2 regions of the Paraburkholderia sp. IW21 genome follow, and region 2 is predicted to be linked to the other one. Evidence: riboswitches for the same ligand, from Rfam matches in the RefSeq annotation. Region 2 holds a riboswitch; the other holds the start of a gene.
The links. Region 2 has a riboswitch for glycine ahead of gcvT (glycine cleavage system aminomethyltransferase GcvT). Riboswitches for the same ligand answer to the same signal wherever they lie in the genome.
Positions count from the first base shown of each region.

Region 1: another riboswitch for glycine. It lies ahead of ACAX43_RS18660 (D-amino acid dehydrogenase); the one in region 2 lies ahead of gcvT (glycine cleavage system aminomethyltransferase GcvT).

Region 1 covers NZ_JBGGWA010000007.1:227,871-237,174, reverse strand. Annotated here, with positions in the region: gene ACAX43_RS18700 (SLATT domain-containing protein) at 1-246, shown strand, start outside; gene ACAX43_RS18695 (DUF4118 domain-containing protein) at 633-1,403, shown strand; gene ACAX43_RS18690 (alpha/beta hydrolase) at 1,458-2,291, shown strand; gene ACAX43_RS18685 (MipA/OmpV family protein) at 2,288-3,127, shown strand; gene ACAX43_RS18680 (YceH family protein) at 3,217-3,909, opposite strand; gene ACAX43_RS18675 (lipocalin family protein) at 4,117-4,689, shown strand; gene ACAX43_RS18670 (ParB-like protein) at 4,766-5,356, shown strand; gene ACAX43_RS18665 (LysE family translocator) at 5,359-5,991, opposite strand; glycine riboswitch at 6,139-6,232, shown strand; gene ACAX43_RS18660 (D-amino acid dehydrogenase) at 6,407-7,618, shown strand; gene ACAX43_RS18655 (BON domain-containing protein) at 7,763-8,023, shown strand; gene ACAX43_RS18650 (acetate/propionate family kinase) at 8,026-9,198, opposite strand; gene ACAX43_RS18645 (phosphoketolase) at 9,211-9,304, opposite strand, start outside.
Region 2 covers NZ_JBGGWA010000010.1:152,694-161,997, forward strand. Annotated here, with positions in the region: gene ACAX43_RS23150 (alginate lyase family protein) at 1-393, opposite strand, end outside; gene gcvP (aminomethyl-transferring glycine dehydrogenase) at 522-3,458, opposite strand; gene gcvH (glycine cleavage system protein GcvH) at 3,553-3,933, opposite strand; gene gcvT (glycine cleavage system aminomethyltransferase GcvT) at 3,997-5,115, opposite strand; glycine riboswitch at 5,195-5,348, opposite strand; glycine riboswitch at 5,381-5,482, opposite strand; gene ACAX43_RS23170 (hypothetical protein) at 5,625-5,975, opposite strand; gene ACAX43_RS23175 (oxidoreductase) at 6,114-7,163, opposite strand; gene ACAX43_RS23180 (UvrD-helicase domain-containing protein) at 7,478-9,304, shown strand, end outside.

The DNA.
Region 1 (9,304 bases), on a different contig from region 2:
ACTTTCCTCAGATACGCCGAGCGTGCGGAAAAGCACCGCGCCGCAGGCGCGCGCTATGGCGCGGTGCGGCGCAGGCTGGAAGCGATCTTCGCAGGCGACGCCGATGCGCGTGACGGCCACTATCTCACCGCCATTCGCGACGAACTCGACCGGCTCGCGGAAGATTCGCCGAACGTGCCGCCCCGCGTCTTTTATCGCACCCAGCGAACCCTCTCCGACGACCCGCAACGAAGCCGCGATGCGTAGGTGCCCTCTGCGTTAGAAGGACAAACAAATGTTCTGTGTCATGGGTAAATTGCTTTAACTGAAATTAGAGCGCCGCTGCATGCTTTTATAGGCATGTAACCTTGAAAGATCACGCAAGGGCCGCTTGGAACCGGTTAAAGCTCCTTAAGCGTCACTTAAGCTCGCCTCCAACATAATTCACGGTGGTGAGCATACGCTCCTTCATCGGCAAGTTTTTCCGCCAGCCATACCAGACACGATATTCCTTTCCGGCAGTCCGGTATTTGCATTTTTCCCGGTCTTTCCCGGCCTTTGCCGCGGCCCGATTATGATATTGTCCGACTTGCGCTTAAATGCGCATTGCCACATTCAATCGGGAAGCGCAACCGCTCCCTATAAAAAAGATTATGGAAGTTCAAAACGCCCGCCGTTGGGCACCACGGGGAACACGCGTCTGGCTCACCGCCGCTGCCGCATTGGCGATCGCCAGCGGTGCGCGCATGTTGCTCCATCCGTTAATCGGACCAATCATGCCAGGCACCGCATTTTGCATCGCGGCGTCGTTGGTCGAATATTTTTGCGGACTGGCTCCGGCGCTCACGGTTATGCTGCTCGGCCTCGGTATCGCCGATTATCTGTTCGTCCCGCCCTACGCAACCATTGCCGTATTCGATCGCGCCGACCTGGTCTTGCTGATCTCCTACCCTTTGGTGACGCTGCTCGTCATCATGCTGATCGAACGCCTGCGCCGCTCGCAGTTTCGCGCGGAGCTGATCGCATCGGTTGCGAAATCGCGCTATGAAATGCTGCTGCGTCACGACAACGAACGGATGCTCGCGCGCCGCGGCGTCGACGAAACGCACCGGCTGTTGCGGCATCTGTCGCATCATCACAAGACCTTCATCTTCATTCAGGCACTCGAGCGCAACGCCCTGCAACCGGCAGACGACGTCAAGCCGCAAGGCCCCCTGCCGCGTCTGCCCAATGAGATTGCGCCGGGCCCGCGCTTTGCCGATGTCGATCCCGAAGACATCCAGCGGCTCAGCAAGGCACTGTGGCCCGGCAGTCATCGCGTGCGGCTGAAAAGCGGCGACGGTGTGTCGAGGCTCACTGACTGCGTGTGCGAACGGTTCACCACGCATGCCGGCGAGTTTCTCGTGCTGCGGATCGGAGCGTAATCCGTGAGCCAACCCACGAGTCTCTTATTTGACGGCGGCGAGCACGCCGTGCTGATGTTGCACGGCCTGTCGAGTTCGCCGCTCGAATTGCGTTTTCTCGCGCGCTATCTGAACGCTGAAGGCTTCACCGCCTGCGCGCCTCTGCTGCCCGGTTACAGTGCCGGGTCGAAGGAAGCGGCAATGGAAGCATGGCTCGACGCCGCCGTGCGCGAATACGACGCGCTGGCCGCGCGCTTTGCCCGCGTCTCGATCTGCGGGCTGTCGATCGGCGCCACGTTGGCGCTGGCGCTGGCGCATCGCCGTCCACAGGCTCAGTCGCTCGTGCTGTTGTCGCTGACGCTCTCGTACGACGGCTGGGCGATTCCCTGGTATCGTTTCCTGCTCAACTGGGCGTACTTCACGCCGCTGCGCAAACGCTGGCGCTACCGCGAGGAAGCGCCGTTCGGCCTGCGTAACGAAGCGCTTCGAGCGAAGATTGCCCGCGCGATGCAGCGCAGCGACTTCAGCGAAGTCGGGCCGTCGACGATCTCGTTGCCGGCGTTGCACCAGGCGAGCCGCCTCGCCGCCAGCGTGCGCACGCTGGTGCGCGGCATCAAGACCGATTGCCTGATTGTCCATGCGATCGACGACGAGACCTCGAGCCCACGTAATGCCCTGTTTGTCGCTGGGAATATCGGCGCCGCCTTTTTACGCACGATCTGGCTGGATGATTCGTATCACATGATTACGTCGGACAACGAGCGCGAAATCGTCGCGCGCGAAACCGCGCTGTTCTTGCGCGAGAGCGAAGCCGCCCATAGCGACGATGGCGGCAAGCAACAGGTCGTCTCGAAGGCGTTAGCGCGACGCCTCAGGCAGCTCGCGGCGCTTGGCAAGGAGCACGCATGACGGCGCGTACGAAGCACAGGTTCGGCCGACCCGCGCGCATGTCGCTGCTGCTCGCCGCCGCGCTCGGCGTTTGCGCGGCGCGCGCTGTCTACGCGAACGAGGCAAGTTCAGACGCGACTGCCGGTGCGAGTGCCAACGCGAGCACCGACAGCAAATGGAAGATCGGTGTGGGGCCGGGCGTGGTGATCACGCCCAAATACCCCGGGTCGCGGCAGTTGACCGTATTCCCGTTCCCTGCGCTGGACATCTCTTACGACGATCGGATTTTCTCGCAGGGCCCCGACGTGCTTGGCGTCAATGTGCTGCGCGGGCCTGCCTATCACGTGGGCACTGCGTTGAGTTTCGATTTCCAGACTCGCAAGGAGTCGGACGACCCCCGCTTGCATGGGCTTGGCAACGTGTATGGCGGCCCTAAGCTGAAACTGTTCGCGGACTACACGTGGTGGGCGTTTACGGGGTCGGTGGCGTTGTACCAGGATATAGCCGGACATCACCAGGGTACGACGGTGAGCACTGATCTGGTTGCTTCGGCGCCTGTCGGCGGCTGGTTGTTTTCGGTTGGGCCGGGGTTCACTTGGGCGAATGGTACTTATACGCGGACGTTTTTTGGCGTGTCCGGGCAGCAGAGTGCGGCATCGGGACTGCCGGCGTACAGCACGAGTGCCGGTGTGCGGGACATTCACATGAATGCGATGGTGACGTACGATTTTTCGAAGCACTGGAACGCCTCGGTCTCCGCCACATTCGGCAGGCTCGAGCATGACGCGGCGAACAGCCCGATCACCGAAAAAAAGTTCGAGCTGAATACGCTCGCATCAGTGAATTATCGGTTTTAGGTTTTAGCCCGTGCCACGGCAAGGCAAGGCAAGGCGCCGCCACAAGCGGACCACCATTGCCATTGCCGCCACCGAACGCCAGAAAGCGCTCAAAGCTCCCCTACATCCATCCCCAACTCCCCGGCCATCCTGCGCACCACCACCTGAAGCCGACTCACCTCGTCGGCCAGCCGCTTCTGCTCGGCCTTCACAGCCTCGAACGCAGACAGCGGCACATTCCCATCCTCCTCGCCTGGCTGAGCAATCTCACTCGCGCTGACCTCGCCGCATAGCAAATGCATCCATCGATTCTCACGCTCACCCGGCGTACGGGCCAGCTTCGCCACCCGCGATGGATCGCCAGTAGCCAACTCATCGAGAAACGCCTCCACCGACGAAATATCGGCAAACCCATGCAGCCGCGCACTGTTCAGCCGCAACTCAGCCGCAGTCTGCGGACCACGCAGAAGCAAAGTCGTCAATAACGCAGCCGACTGACTCGGCAACCCCAGCACCCGATTCATGTTGTGCTCGAACCGCGGCACACGGCTGCTGCTGCCCTCCATCACCAGACTAAGCCGCTTCAACCCATCGACAGCGGTGAGCACCTCCGCTTCAGTCGCATTCATCACCGGCGCACGGCCGGTTTTCTGGTTGCAGCCCAAGGTCAGCGCGTTCAGCGAAAGCGGATAACTGTCCGGCACGGTGTGCTGCTTCTCAACGAGCACGCCGAGCACGCGCCCTTCGAGCAACGTCAAGGCGCGGATGGAGGGGCGGGAAAAAGCGTCGGGCGTGGAGTTCATGGATGATGTCGCGGCATGGGCCGCCGGGTCTCGTGAATGGTGTGCCTCACCGTTGCACAGCCGGGCGGCGGGTGTTAGTTTGTGGGCACTATGATAAACGCGTCGGCCCCACGCGGTGTACGAATCTCCGCAATGGCCGGGCGCGTGCGGTGCGAGGTGGTACGGCACGTGCTGCCGTAAGAAGCGCCTTCCCCATGGAGTGTCTCAATGCCTGTTCGCCGTCAGTCAGTCCTGCGCGTGAGCGCCATCTCGCTCATGGTCGGTACGGTATGTCTGCTCGGCGCCTGCGCGCTCAGCCCTGCCGGCAAAAGCGGCAACGCCCGCGTGCCCGAACCCGCCAAACCCGTCGACCTGAGCCGCTATGCCGGTCGTTGGTACGAACTCGCGCGTTATGAAAACGGCTTCGAACGGAATTGCGAAGCCGTCACCGCCGACTATGCCGCGCGCGACGATGGCCTTATCGACGTAACGAACAGCTGCCACAAAGGCGGCGTGGACGGCCCACTTGACGTGGCCAAAGGCCGCGCGAAAATCGTCGCCGGCTCGGGCAATGCAAAGCTGAAAGTCTCGTTCTTCGGGCCGCTCTTCTTCGGCGATTACTGGGTCCTGGATCACGCGGATGACTACAGTTGGTCGCTCGTCGGCGAGCCGGGCGGGCGCTATCTGTGGATTCTCACGCGCGAGGCCAAGCCGGCTTCGGACGTGAAAGCCGCACTGATCGACCGGGTCCGCGCCCTCGGCTACGACACGTCGATGCTGCGCACCACCCAGCATGACTAGCCAGCACATCGCCTTCAGCGTGGGCGCGTCCCAAACGCGCTTGCGCCACGAAGGCCACGAAATCCAGGGAGGCACCGTGAAGGACGTCAAACTCGAAGACTTGCGCCCCACTCAATTCACGCATGGTGAACGCGAGGTCGAGCGCAAGCGCAAAGAATACGCGGCACTGACCGGCCATGCGTTGCAGATGGCGATCGCCGAGAAACCGATCCCGATCGTGCTCGGTCCCAAAGGAGCGCCGTTTGCCACCGACCATCATCACGTTGCGATGGCGTTGCACCGCGCGGGCATCGATCGCGCGCCGGTGGTTTTGCTATGCGACTTCAGTTCGATGGATCCGGCCGGGTTCTGGCTCGAACTCGAGAACCGTCGCTGGGCTCATCCCTACGATGCAAAAGGCGAGCGCCAGCCGTTCAACACGATGCCCGAACACATCCACCAAACGACTGACGACGAAAATCGCAGCCTCGCGGCATTCGTGCGCGACGCCGGTGGCTATGAAAAAACCACGGTTGCGCTAGAGGAGTTTCGCTGGGCCGACTTCTTTCGGCACCACTTGCCGAGGCTTGGCGGCAAGGACGACAAGTTCGACGCGCGGGTCAAGCGCGGCGTCGAACTCGCCCACAGCGAATTGGCACTGGGTCTGCCGGGTTACCGCCCGCGCTGATTTCAACGACGCGGATCGAGTGCGATCCGCACCGCAAGGCCGGCGAGCACCGTGCCCATCAGCCAGCGTTGCACCCGCAGCCACACCGGCCGTCCCGTGAGAAACCCGGCGATCGAACCCGCCATGATGGCAATCAGCGCATTGACCGTGACGCTGATAACGATCTGCACGCAGCCGAGCGCGATCGACTGCGAGAGCACGCTGCCGTGCCCAGGTGAAATGAATTGCGGCAGCAGCGACAGATACATCACGGCGATCTTCGGATTCGCGAGGTTCGTGACGAGGCCCATCGTGAACAGCTTGCGGCGGCTGTCGTGCGGCAGATCGCGCACCTGGAACGGCGAGCGCCCACCCGGCTTGACCGCCTGCCATGCCAGATACAGCAGATAGAGCGCGCCGGCGAAACGCAATGCGTCATAGGCGTACGGTACCGTCAACAGTAGCGCGGTGATACCGAACGCGGCGCAGAACATGTAGAACACGAAGCCGAGCGCGACCCCGCCGAGCGACACGAGCCCCGCGCGCCGCCCCTGACAGAGCGATCGCGAGATCAGATAAATCATGTTCGGCCCGGGTGTAAGCACCATGCCGAGCGAGACCAGAGCGAAGGCGAGCAGCGTTGTGACAGCGGGCACGGCATTCTCCTTTGTGAATTGAAATCGGGCAATGCCGCCAAATATAGCCGATGTAAAGGATTCGGCCCTTGATTCGGGCTTTAAAAAAGCTGCGCGCAAGAAACACTTGCGGCCAAATAATTTGCCCGGTATCGTCGAGCCGTTCTGCAATGCAGCGCGGGAGAGATCGTCAGAGAATTGTGACGGCGCCGACGGAGCAACCGCCCCGGAAACTCTCAGGCAAAAGGACCGCGCAGCGGGAACATCTGGAGAGCGGCGCCGTGCGCGCCCACCGAAGGGGATTCCCTGCAAACGGCTCGCGTCACGCTCGCCGGCGGGCGGGAAGAAACTCTCAGGTACATGGACAGATGGGGCATCGACGCCGGTTTCGATATGAAATCGACCCCGGTGATGCTCAACTACTCTGGATCATGTCATGTCACGAATCGCCATCATCGGCGCCGGGATTACCGGCGTCACGACTGCTCACGCCCTGGCGCAGCGCGGCCACCACGTCACCGTGTTCGAACGTCATCGCTACGCGGGCATGGAGACCTCGTTCGCCAACGGCGGCCAGCTGTCCGCCAGCAATGCCGAAGTCTGGAACAGCGCGGCCACCGTGCTGAAGGGCTTGCGCTGGATGCTCACGCGCGACGCCCCGCTCCTGCTCAATCCCACCCCCACGTGGCACAAGTATTCGTGGATGGGCGAATTTTTACGGCAAATCCCGCGCTACCGCGCGAATACCGTCGAAACGGTGCGGCTTGCGATTGCGGCCCGCGAACATCTGTTTTCGATTGCGGAGAGCGAAGGGATCGACTTCGATCTGGAGCGGCGCGGCATTTTGCACATCTATAAGACACGCAAGGAATTCGATGCGGCGAGCAAGGTAAACGAATTGTTGCGTGAGGGAGGACTTGATCGCAATGCGGTGACAGCGAGCGAGTTGCACGGGATCGAGCCCACGCTGCACGGCGATTTTTTCGGCGGCTTCTTTACGCCGTCCGATTCCACGGGTGATATTCACAAGTTTACGCGTGGGCTCGCTCAGGCGTGCGTGCGGCACGGAGTGCAGTTTCATTACGATGCGGAGATTACGTCGATCGAGCAGCCGGCCGATGGGCAATTTTCGCTGATGGTCAATCTCGAAGGTGAGTCGCAGCGTTTTGCTTTCGAGCGGATCGTGGTGTGTGCCGGCGTAAAGAGCCGGGATTTCGCGGCGATGCTCGGCGATCACGTGAATGTGTACCCGGTCAAGGGCTATTCGATCACGGTGTGTCTCGACGATGAAGTCAGTCAGCAGCGCGCGCCCTGGGTGAGCTTGCTCGATGACAGCGCGAAGATCGTGACGAGCCGGCTCGGCGTGGATCGGTTTCGCGTGGCGGGCACGGCGGAGATCAATGGGTTCAATCGGGATATCCGGTCGGATCGGATTGCGCCACTGGTGGATTGGACGCGGCGCTATTTTCCTGAGGTCTCGACCTCGCGGGTGATTCCATGGGCGGGATTGCGGCCGATGCTGCCGAGTATGTTGCCGAAGGTGGGGCGTGGGAAACGGCGCGGCGTTTTTTATAACACTGGGCATGGCCATTTGGGGTGGACATTGTCGGCGGCTACTGCGCAAGCCGTGGCAGGTGCAATCCAATAAATTGAATTAGCCTACGCCGCGCTTTTCGTGTCGCTTGATGTCTGTGTGCCAGCGGCGCCGGCACACAGATACCCTTCAACGCCGAGGGCAAAGCCCGCTACATCTGCTAGTGTTATCCCATACCCGCTTTACCGGCGAGCCCGCATGCCTAAATTCCACTCCACCGCGCGCAGTTCAGCAAGCACACGCCTGAGTGATGCCCAAATCGCCACGGAAGCCAGAACGCGGCTGGCGTGGGACGCCGCTGTCCCCAACGAGGCGATAAAAATCAAAGTCTCCCGTGGCCGGATCACGCTGCTCGGCGAGCTTCAACGTGAGCGGCAAAGAAGCGCGGTACTTGAAGACGTCGCGCGCCTGTTCGGCGTAACAGGCGTCGCCGACCACACCACGATCAAGGCAGAATAAGCTCAACCGGAGCCGGCCTGAGCCAGCATCGCTCGACAATGCCTCGCAATCTGCTTCTCCTCCTCGGTATGAAGCGCCCTTACCTTCCCCGCCGAATCCGCTTCCGATAGCCCCAAAAACGAAAGTCCCTCGCACACTCGCTGGCGAATCTCCTTACTGTGTTCGCCGATGCCGCCCGTGAACACCAGCAAATCAATCCCGCCCAGCAAAGCCGCGTAAGCGCCAATCGTCTTGCGCACAGCAGTGGCAAACGCATCGAGCGCCAGCGACGCATTCGCATCGCCCGTCGCAGCGCGCCGTTCCAGCGCCTGCATATCGCTCTCGCCATCGGCGAAACCAGCGAGGCCGCTCTGGCGATTCAGGAGTATCTCCAGCGCGTCGGCATCGAGCTTCTCCACGCGCATCAGATAGAGGAGCACACCCGGATCGAGGTCGCCGCTGCGGGTGCCCATCGGCACGCCGCCCGTCGGTGTCAAACCCATCGACGTATCGACGGATCTGCCGTACTGCAACGCGCATAAGCTGGAACCGTTGCCCAGATGCGCGAACACCGCACGCGGCGGCAAATCGGCGCCGAGCCGCACCACCAGCGATTCATACGACAGCCCGTGAAAGCCGTAGCGAATCACACCGGCATCCACATAGCGGCGCGGCAACGCAAGCTGTGCCGCGCGTGGCGGCAGCGTCGCATGAAACGCCGTATCGAAGCAGGCGAAATGCTGTGCGTCGGCAAAAATCTTCGCTGCCTCGTCGATCAAGGCCAGCGCCGGGGGGATATGCAGGGGCGCGAAGTGCACGGCGTCCTGCAGGCGTTGCCGGACTTCAGGTGTCAATCGCTGGTGCGTGCGCAGATGCGGGCCGCCATGCACCACGCGATGCCCCACCGCCGTAGGCCGCTTGTGCTTCTGTTCCGCCAGCACGCGCGAGAGCGCCTGCAACGCATCGGTTTGCGACTCAAGTACCTGCTCCTGCTTCACCAGCACGCGGCCGTCGGACGACATGATCCGCAAGCTGCCGTCGCCTCGCCCGATGCCTTCGGCGCTTCCTTCCAGCAGCAACGATTCGTCATCGTCCGAGTGCGTGAACAGCCCGAATTTCAGCGATGACGAACCGCTGTTCAACACGAGGATCGTCGGTTTGTCAGTCTGGTCGCGGGTCTGCTTTTGTGTCTCCATATCAGGCCTCGCTCAGTCTTTCCACGTCCAGTTGCGGATCTCTTCCTTGTCGATGCCCTCGGCATGCGCATACGCAAGATGCTCGATGACCTGCCCCCGCAGCCAC
Region 2 (9,304 bases):
GCGGTCGACCAACTTCAGATAACGCTCGTCGCTGGTCGCACGCCATGCGAGCGCGGCATTGCGCAGCAGATCGAGATCTTTCTCAGCCTCCACACTTTGATCGTAGATGCCCTCGTGCGGCAGCGTACCTTCGGTATGCAGTTTCGCCAGCGCATGCGGCTGGTCGTTCAGATGCGCCAGCACGTTGCTGACCAGCGCCTTGACGCCGGGATCGGCGTTCGTGCGTTCGCTGGTTTGCAGCGCGGGCGCCGCGCAAAAATTCATCGCGGCTTGCGCCTGCCTCAGCGGCAGCAGCACGGCTGCGCCGGCCAGCAATAGCGTGCACGCCTGCTGCCACGTCTGGGCCTGCCGTGCTTCGGTCCGGCTTTGCATCAATCGCACCTTTCGCGCCATGCGAAACTCCTCGTTAGGCTGATTCGGTGTGTGATGTTAGCCGGTTGCGGACACAAGCGACAGAACCGCGGACAGAACCGCGCAACGCCTGCTTACAACGGTCAGGCGACGCGCGGTCGCGGCCGCGCTTACTCGTAGTCGGCGATCGGCACGCAGGAGCAGAACAGATTGCGGTCGCCGTACACGTTGTCCGCACGGCCAACCGGCGGCCAGTACTTCTTCGCGATCAGGGTGGGCAGCGGATACGCGGCGGTTTCGCGCGCATACGCATGCTTCCAGTCGTTCGCGATGACCACCGCTGCCGTGTGCGGCGCGTGCTTCAGCGGATTGTCCTCGCGGTCCGAGCGGCCTTCTTCGACGGCGCGGATTTCCTCGCGGATCGCGATCATTGCTTCGATGAAGCGGTCGAGTTCTTCCTTCGATTCCGATTCGGTCGGCTCGACCATCAGCGTGCCCGGCACCGGGAAGCTCATGGTCGGCGCGTGGAAGCCGTAGTCGGCGAGGCGCTTGGCGACGTCGTCGACGGTGATGCCGCTGGTGTCCTTGATCGGACGCAGATCGAGAATGCACTCGTGCGCCACCAGTCCACCCGGGCCCGAATACAGCACCGGATAATGCGGCGCCAGCTTCTTCGCGACGTAGTTCGCGTTGAGGATCGCGGTTTCGGTAGCGGCCGTGAGGTTCTTCGCGCCCATCATCGCGATGTACATCCACGAGATCGGCAGGATCGAAGCGGAGCCGTACGGTGCGCCCGACACTGCGCCGATACCATTCGGCGCGCGCTCATAGCCCGACGAGGTCTGATTCGGCAGAAACTGCGCGAGATGCGCGCCGACCGCGACCGGGCCGACGCCCGGTCCGCCGCCGCCGTGCGGAATGCAGAACGTCTTGTGCAGGTTCAGGTGCGAGACGTCGCCGCCGAACTGACCCGGCGCGCACAGGCCGACCATTGCGTTCATGTTTGCGCCGTCCACATAGACCTGGCCGCCGTGCGCATGCACGATCTCGCAGATCTCGCGCACGTTCGCCTCGAACACGCCGTGCGTCGACGGATACGTGATCATGATCGCCGCGAGCTTGTCGGCGTGCTGATCGGCTTTCTTCTTCAGGTCTTCGGTATCGACGTTGCCTTGCGCGTCGCATGCCACCACGACGACCTGCATGCCGGCCATTTGCGCCGACGCCGGGTTCGTGCCGTGCGCCGATGCGGGAATCAGGCAGACGTCGCGATGCGCTTCGCCGCGCGACGCGTGGTAGGCGTGGATGATCAGCAGGCCGGCGTATTCGCCCTGCGAGCCGGCGTTCGGTTGCAGCGACACCGCCGCATAACCCGTGGCCGCAACCAGCATCTCTTCGAGCTGATCGATCATTTCGCGGTAGCCGACGGTTTGCTCCGCCGGTGCGAACGGATGGATCTGGCCGAATTCGGGCCACGTGACCGGCAGCATTTCCGACGTTGCGTTCAGCTTCATCGTGCACGAGCCGAGCGGGATCATCGAGCGGTCGAGTGCGAGGTCCTTGTCCGACAGGCTGCGCAGATAGCGCAGCATTTCCGTTTCGGAATGGTGGCGGTTGAAGACGTGGTGCGTGAGATATGCGCTGGTGCGTTCCAGTGCGGGCGGCACTGATGCGGTGTTCGAAGCGGCGATGGCCGAATCGAGCGCATCGACCTGCGGCACGTCCTTCGCACCTGCGGCTTCTGCGAACACGGCGAGCAGATCGGCCAGATCGCGACGCGAGGTGGTTTCATCGATCGACAGACCGACTTGCGTGTCGCTTACACGGCGCAGGTTGATGCGCTTCGCTTTCGCGGCGTCGTGCAGCGCTTGCGTGCGTACACCGCTTTCGAACGTCAGCGTATCGAAGAACGTTTCGTTGACGAGTGTGTAGCCGAGTTGCTTCGCGCCTTCCGCCAGCAACGCAGCGATACGGTTCACGCGCAGCGCGATCGTCTTCAGCCCGTGCGGGCCGTGATATACCGCGTACATGCTGGCCATGATCGCGAGCAGCGCTTGCGCGGTACACACGTTCGAGGTCGCCTTCTCGCGGCGGATATGTTGTTCCCGCGTTTGCAGCGCGAGGCGCAGCGCGGGATTGCCTTGCGCATCGACGGTCACGCCGACCAGACGGCCCGGCATCTGGCGCTTGAATTCGTCGCGCACGGCGAGGTAAGCCGCATGCGGACCGCCGAAGCCAACCGGCACGCCGAAACGCTGCGTGTTTCCGACGGCCACGTCCGCGCCCCATTCGCCCGGCGGCGTGAGGACGGTCAGCGCGAGCAGGTCGGCGGCGACCACCACATGGCCGCCCGCGGCGTGGATGGCGTCGGCCAGCGCGCGGTAGTCGCGCACATCGCCGTTCACGCCCGGGTATTGCAGCAGCACGCCGAACGCATTCGCGTTCGGGGCTTCCGCCGCCGGGCCCACTTTCACTTCGATGCCGACCGGCATGGCGCGCGTCTTCACCACTTCGATGGTTTGCGGCAGCACGTCGTCGGCCACAAAGAACACGTTCGACTTCGGCTTGCCGATGCGTTGCAGCAGCGTCATCGCTTCCGCAGCGGCCGTGGCTTCGTCGAGCAGCGACGCGTTCGAGATCGCCAGACCCGTCAGGTCGACGATCATCTGCTGGAAGTTCAGCAGGGCTTCCAGACGGCCTTGCGAGATTTCCGGCTGATACGGCGTGTACGCGGTGTACCACGCCGGATTTTCCAGCACGTTACGCAGGATCACCGTGGGGGTGTGCGCGTTGTAATAGCCTTGCCCGATGTACGAGCGGAACACCTGGTTCTTGTCCGCCAGCTCACGCAGCGCGGCGAGCGCTTCGGCTTCGCTTTTCGGTTGCTTGAAGGGCCCGAGCGGCAGCGGCTCGGTGCGGCGGATCGTCTTCGGAATGACGGCGTCGATCAGCGCGGCGCGCGAGGCAAAGCCAAGGGCTTCGAGCATCGCATGCTGGTCGGCCGAATCCGGGCCGATGTGCCGTTCGGCGAAGGCGTCATGCACTTCGAGCGCGGCGAGCGAGAGAGGAGTGCGGTTCATCAGACGATCCGGGTGTTCGAGCTTCATGAGGTGTTCCTGCCGGTGCGGGCGTCGTTTCGACAATTGAAGCGGACGCGCCGCACCTGTCGGGTTTAAACGTAATGGTGAAACTTGCGATGAATCAGGCGCCGATCGACTTCGTATACGCGTCGGCGTCCATCAGGCGGTCCAGCGATGCGTCCGCGGCCGGCTTGATCTTGAAGAGCCAGCTGTCGTACGGCGCGGTGTTGACGCCATCCGGTGTGTCGGCGACGGCCGGGTTCGCTTCGATGATTTCGCCCGAAACCGGCGCGTAGATATCGGAGGCGGCTTTTACCGACTCGATCACGGCGACGGTGTCGCCTGCCGTGACGGTCTTGCCCAGTTCCTGGACTTCGAAGAAGACGATATCGCCGAGCGCTTCCTGCGCGTGGTCGGTGATGCCGACCGTCAGCGTGCCGTCCGCTTCAGTGCGGACCCATTCGTGCGATTCGGTATATTTCAGATCGGCCGGGATGCTCATCGGATGCTCCTATGCGGTGTGATTCGGTAATGATTTAAAAGTGGTGACGCACGCGCCGGCTGCTTAAACCGCGAGCACTTTGCCGTTGCGCACGAACGGCAGTTTTACCACGCTTGCGGGGACGTTTTTGTCACGAATCTGGACGTGAACGGTATCGCCCGGCTGCACGCCTTTCGGCACCCGCGCGAAGGCGATCGATTCCTGCATCGTCGGGGAAAAAGTGCCGCTGGTGATTTCGCCTTCGCCCTGCGGCGTGACGACTTTCTGATGAGCACGCAGCACGCCTGCCGCCTTGCCGTTTTCCTTCAACAGGATCAGGCCGACGAAAGCGGCCTGCGAGCCGTCGGCTTCAAGTTTGCCCTTGCCGACGAAGTCGCGCGGCGAGGTCAGGTCGACGGTCCATGCGAGGCCGGCGTCCAAAGGCGAGACGTTGTCGTCCATATCCTGGCCGTACAGATTCATGCCGGCTTCGAGGCGTAGCGTGTCGCGCGCGCCGAGACCCGCGGGGCGCACGCCTTGCGCTTGCAGCGCGTTCCACAGCGCTTCGACGTGATCCGCCGGGACGATGATTTCGAAGCCGTCTTCGCCGGTGTAGCCAGTGCGGGCGACGGTCAATTCACCGAACGGCGTCTCGGCGACGCGCGCCGCGTTGAAGGGTTTCAAAGTTTCAGTGGCGGCACGTGCGGACGGCACGGTTTGCCAGACTTTTTCGCGTGCATTCGGGCCTTGCACGGCGACGATCGCGTAATCGCGGCGCGGCGTGATAGTCAGTCCGAAACTGCCTTCGGCGTTGAGCTGGCCGAACCAGGCGATGTCTTTGTCGGCGGTGCCGGCGTTGACGACCACGCGGAAATGATCTTCGCCGAAGTAATAGACGATCAGATCGTCGATCACGCCGCCGTTCGGATTCAGCAGACAGGAATAGAGCGCGCGGCCGGGCGTTTGCAGCTTGGCGACGTTGTTGGCCAGCGCATATTCGAAGAAAGCGCGCACGCGCTCGCCGGTGAAATCGACGACGCACATGTGCGAGACGTCGAACATGCCGGCGTCGGTGCGCACGGCGCGGTGTTCGTCGATCTGCGAGCCGTAGTTGACGGGCATGTCCCAGCCGCCGAAATCGACCATGCGGGCGTTATGTGCACGATGGGTGGCGTTGAGCGGGGTGTGTTTGAGTTCGGTCATGGGGCCTCGGGCATCTCGAGAAACAAAAAAGGCCATGCGGCGCCAAGCCTCGCGGCTGATGCCTGCGAGCGGTGCGTTGCATGACCCCTCTGTCCTCGATACCTGAGAGATTGCGCCGCCGTGAGGACGTTGCTTCGTCACGGTGAGACGCGCGCCCCTTCGGTGGGCAGCCTGCCAAATCTGCTCGATGTAGACGACGCAGACGGCTACTGCCGCTCTCCAGAGTGCGAAAAACCTGGGCCTGATGTTGCCTTGACGCGGGTTTTTCGACGCGGTCGGTCCTTTTGCCTGAGAGTTTGCGGGTGTGCCCCTTCGGCGGCGCGGCCTGCGGTTTTCTGCGGCCAGCACGCTCTCCCGACGCGTGCGGCGAATGTACGCGAGGGCCGGGGGCTTGTCAAATAAAGGCCCGCAAGGGGCGTGGCCGTTGGTGCGGCGGCTTCGCGCAGGTCAAAAAAAACGCGGGACGTGATGCCCGCGCTCGGTCTGCTTCAGGTGCCTTTACGTCGCGATTATTCGCCGATGGCGTGAGCGGCGTTGTCCAGTTCCTGGTTCAGCACGCGCTGTTCGTCGCCGGACAGGCCGCCGCCGTGTTGCGCGGCCATGTCGTGGGCTTCCTGACGGATCACGTCGAGCCGATGATGCAGGGCGCCGCCTTGCGGGGGCGGATAGTAGCCCTGGCTGACGCGGGCGTCGATGCGGCGGCGCAGGTTGTCGATACGGCCGTCGACCTGATGGAGCCGCTGATCCGCGATTTGCTGCGGGTTAGGGCGCGGCGCCGGCGCGGGTTGGGGCGCCACCACGCAGGCGGCCAGTGAGGTGAGCAGAGCGCATGCGACTAGCGCGCGGACGATACGGGGCATGGACTCTCCGGAAGTCATTGTCGTTTTGTGGTGCTGCTGGGGTAGCAACGGATTACTGCGGCTTCGCGCTGACCGGGGAGGCGGCGTTATTTGTAACGTTATGTTCCTTTCGGAGTTGTCAGGAATTTGCTTGAAAGCTCAGCGAATGCGTTCGAACGGCAAGCGAACGCCTTCCTCCGAGCTTCGGGCCGCAAGCTCGATAACCGTCATCACGTCGACCGCATCCTGAGCGCTGACCGGAAATTTCACGCCGTTTTGAATGGCATCGGCCAAGGCAATATAAAAGCCAACATATTCCCCATGACGGGTAGGCAGTTCCCGCTCGACGTCCTGGTCGCCTTCCTGAACGCGCAGCACCCCCGCCGCGTTGCCGGCGCCAAAGCCTTCATCGCCAGGCCGCAGTCCAGCCTTCAACTGATCTTCCTGCGTATCGAGCCCATATTTCACATAGCTCCCGCGCGTGCCGTGAATCGCGAACCTCGGCGCGACCAGCGCAGTCAACGCGCTCGCGTGCAACACCACCTCGAACTCTCCGTACCCCAATTGAATATGCACGTAGTCCGGCGCGCTGGCCTGATCGCGATGCGTTCGCACCGTCGCGGAAACTGTCGCCGGGGCGCCGAACAATGCCAGCGCCTGGTCGATCAAATGCGGGCCAAGATCAAACAGCAAGCCGCCGCCGCGCGAAGCCTCCTCGCGCCACCGCTGCCGAACCTCGGGCCGGAAACGGTCGAAATGCGATTCGTATTGCGTGATGCGCCCCAACTCTCCGCTGGCGAGCAGATCCCGCACGGTGAGGAAATCACCGTCCCAGCGGCGGTTGTGGAAAGGCACGAACAGCTTGCTGCGGGCCAGTGCGATGTTGGCAAGCGTGTGAGCATCGGCGGCAGTCAGCGTGACCGGTTTGTCGACCACCACATGCTTGCCCGCTTCCAGCGTGCGGCGCGCCAGGTCGAAGTGCGTGTCATTGGGCGTCGCGATCACGACGCACTCGACTTCTTCGAGCGCGAGCAACGCGTCGAGATCGGCCACTACCTTCGCGTGCGGGTAATCGGCCAGCGCGCGCTCGGGCTGACCGGTCGCGATGGCCGCGACGCCCGCCCGCCCGCAATGCTCGATCACCGGCGCATGAAAGGTCGCGCCAGCAAAACCGTAACCCATCAATCCAATCTTCAGCGATGCGGACATGCGTGTCTTCCTGCAAAAACGGCGCGCCGCTTTGCCACCGCGGCGATGGCGCGCAACAGCGTAATTGTGGCATGTCCCGAAGGCGGACTGTCGGCCTCGTCGTGGGCGTCGGTCGCAGTCATCCGTCGCGGTCATCCGTTGCAGTCATCCGTGTTAACATCGCTCCTCTCGCGCGGGAACGCAGCGGGCCGGAACACCCTCGCAGCACGTGGGGCGCCTGTTTCAGCCGCTGGCACCGCGCAGCATGCCCCCGGGCCTTCGGTCTCGCGACTCCGCACCCAAGCGCCCTCAACCGCATTACCCATCCACAGACGATGTCCGCAGGCCTGAACCCCGCTCAAAATGAAGCGGTCCGTTATCTTGACGGCCCGTGTCTCGTGCTCGCCGGCGCAGGCAGCGGCAAGACGCGCGTGATCACGCAGAAAATCGCGCACCTGATCGAAGCCAAAGGCTTCGAGCCGCGCCACATTGCTGCCGTCACGTTCACGAACAAGGCCGCGGCGGAAATGCGCGAGCGCGTCGGCAAGCTGCTCGAAGGCAAGACGCTCACCACGCCCGGCAAGGAAGGCCGCAAAGTGCCCGTCAATCAGTTGACGGTCTGCACCTTCCACTCGCTCGGCGTGCAGATTCTGCGGCAGGAAGCGGAACACGTCGGCCTGAAGCCGCAGTTCTCGATCATGGATTCGGACGACTGCTTCGGTATGATCCAGGAGCAGGTCGGCTCGACGGACAAGGGCCTTATCCGCAAGATCCAGTCGATCATCTCGCTGTGGAAAAACGGCCTGATCATGCCGGAAGAAGCGATCGCGATCGCCGCGAATGAGGACGAGCATCAGGCCGCGATCGTCTACCGCAATTATGTGGCGACGTTGCATGCGTATCAGGCGGTCGATTTCGACGACCTGATCCGTCTGCCGGCCGAGCTCTTCGCGAAGAACGAGCAGGTGCGCGACCGCTGGCAAAACAAGCTGCGCTATCTGCTGATCGACGAGTATCAGGACACCAACGCCTGCCAGTATGAGTTGCTGAAGCAACTCGCCGGTCCGCGCGCCGCGTTCACCGCGGTGGGCGACGACGATCAGGCCATCTACGGCTGGCGCGGCGCGACTTTGGAAAATCTCGCGCAGCTCGGCAAGGATTTCCCGAAGCTGCATCTGGTGAAGCTCGAGCAGAACTACCGCTCGACGGTGCGCATTCTCACCGCCGCGAACAACGTGATCGCGAACAACCCGAAGCTGTTCGAAAAGAAGCTCTGGTCCGAACACGGCATGGGCGACACGATCACCGTCACGCCTTGCAACGACGAAGAACACGAAGCCGAATCCGTCGTGTTTCGCCTGTCGGCGCACAAGTTCGAGCGGCGCGCGAAGTTCCGCGACTACGCGATCCTGTATCGCGGCAATTTCCAGGCGCGCATCTTCGAACAGGTGCTGCGGCGTGAGCGGATTCCGTACGTGCTGTCCGGCGGGCAATCGTTCTTCGACAAAGCCGAGATCAAGGATATCTGCGCGTATCTGCGCCTGATCGCCAACGCCAACGACGACCCCGCGTTCATCCGCGCGATCACCACACCGCGCCGCGGCGTCGGCAATACGACGCTCGAAGCGCTCGGCTCGTTCGCGGGCCAGGCGAAAGTGTCGCTGTTCGAAGCGGTTTACATGGGCGGCATCGAGGCGCGCTTGTCGCCGCGTCAGATTGAACCGATGCGCGTGTTCTGCGACTTCATGCAACGCCTCACCGATCGCGCCGAGAAAGATGCCGCCGGCACGCTGCTCGACGAACTGATGGACGCGATCCACTACGAATCCTATCTGTACGACGCATTCGACGAACGTCAGGCGCAGTCGAAGTGGCAGAACGTGCTGGAGTTCACGGAATGGTTGAAGCGCAAAGGCACCAAGGCTGAGCCCGAGGGGTCGGCGGGTTCCGGGAAGGGCGAAGCAACCGGCTACGACACCGCCGCCGGCTTTGGCGACACCGGCAAGAATCTGCTCGGCCTGATCCAGACCGTCGCGCTGATGTCGATGCTCGAAGGCCGCGAAGAAGATCCGGATGCGGTGCGGCTTTCGACGGTGCACGGCTCGAAGGGGCTGGAGTATCCGCACGTGTTTCTGGTGGGCGTCGAAGAAGGCATCATGCCG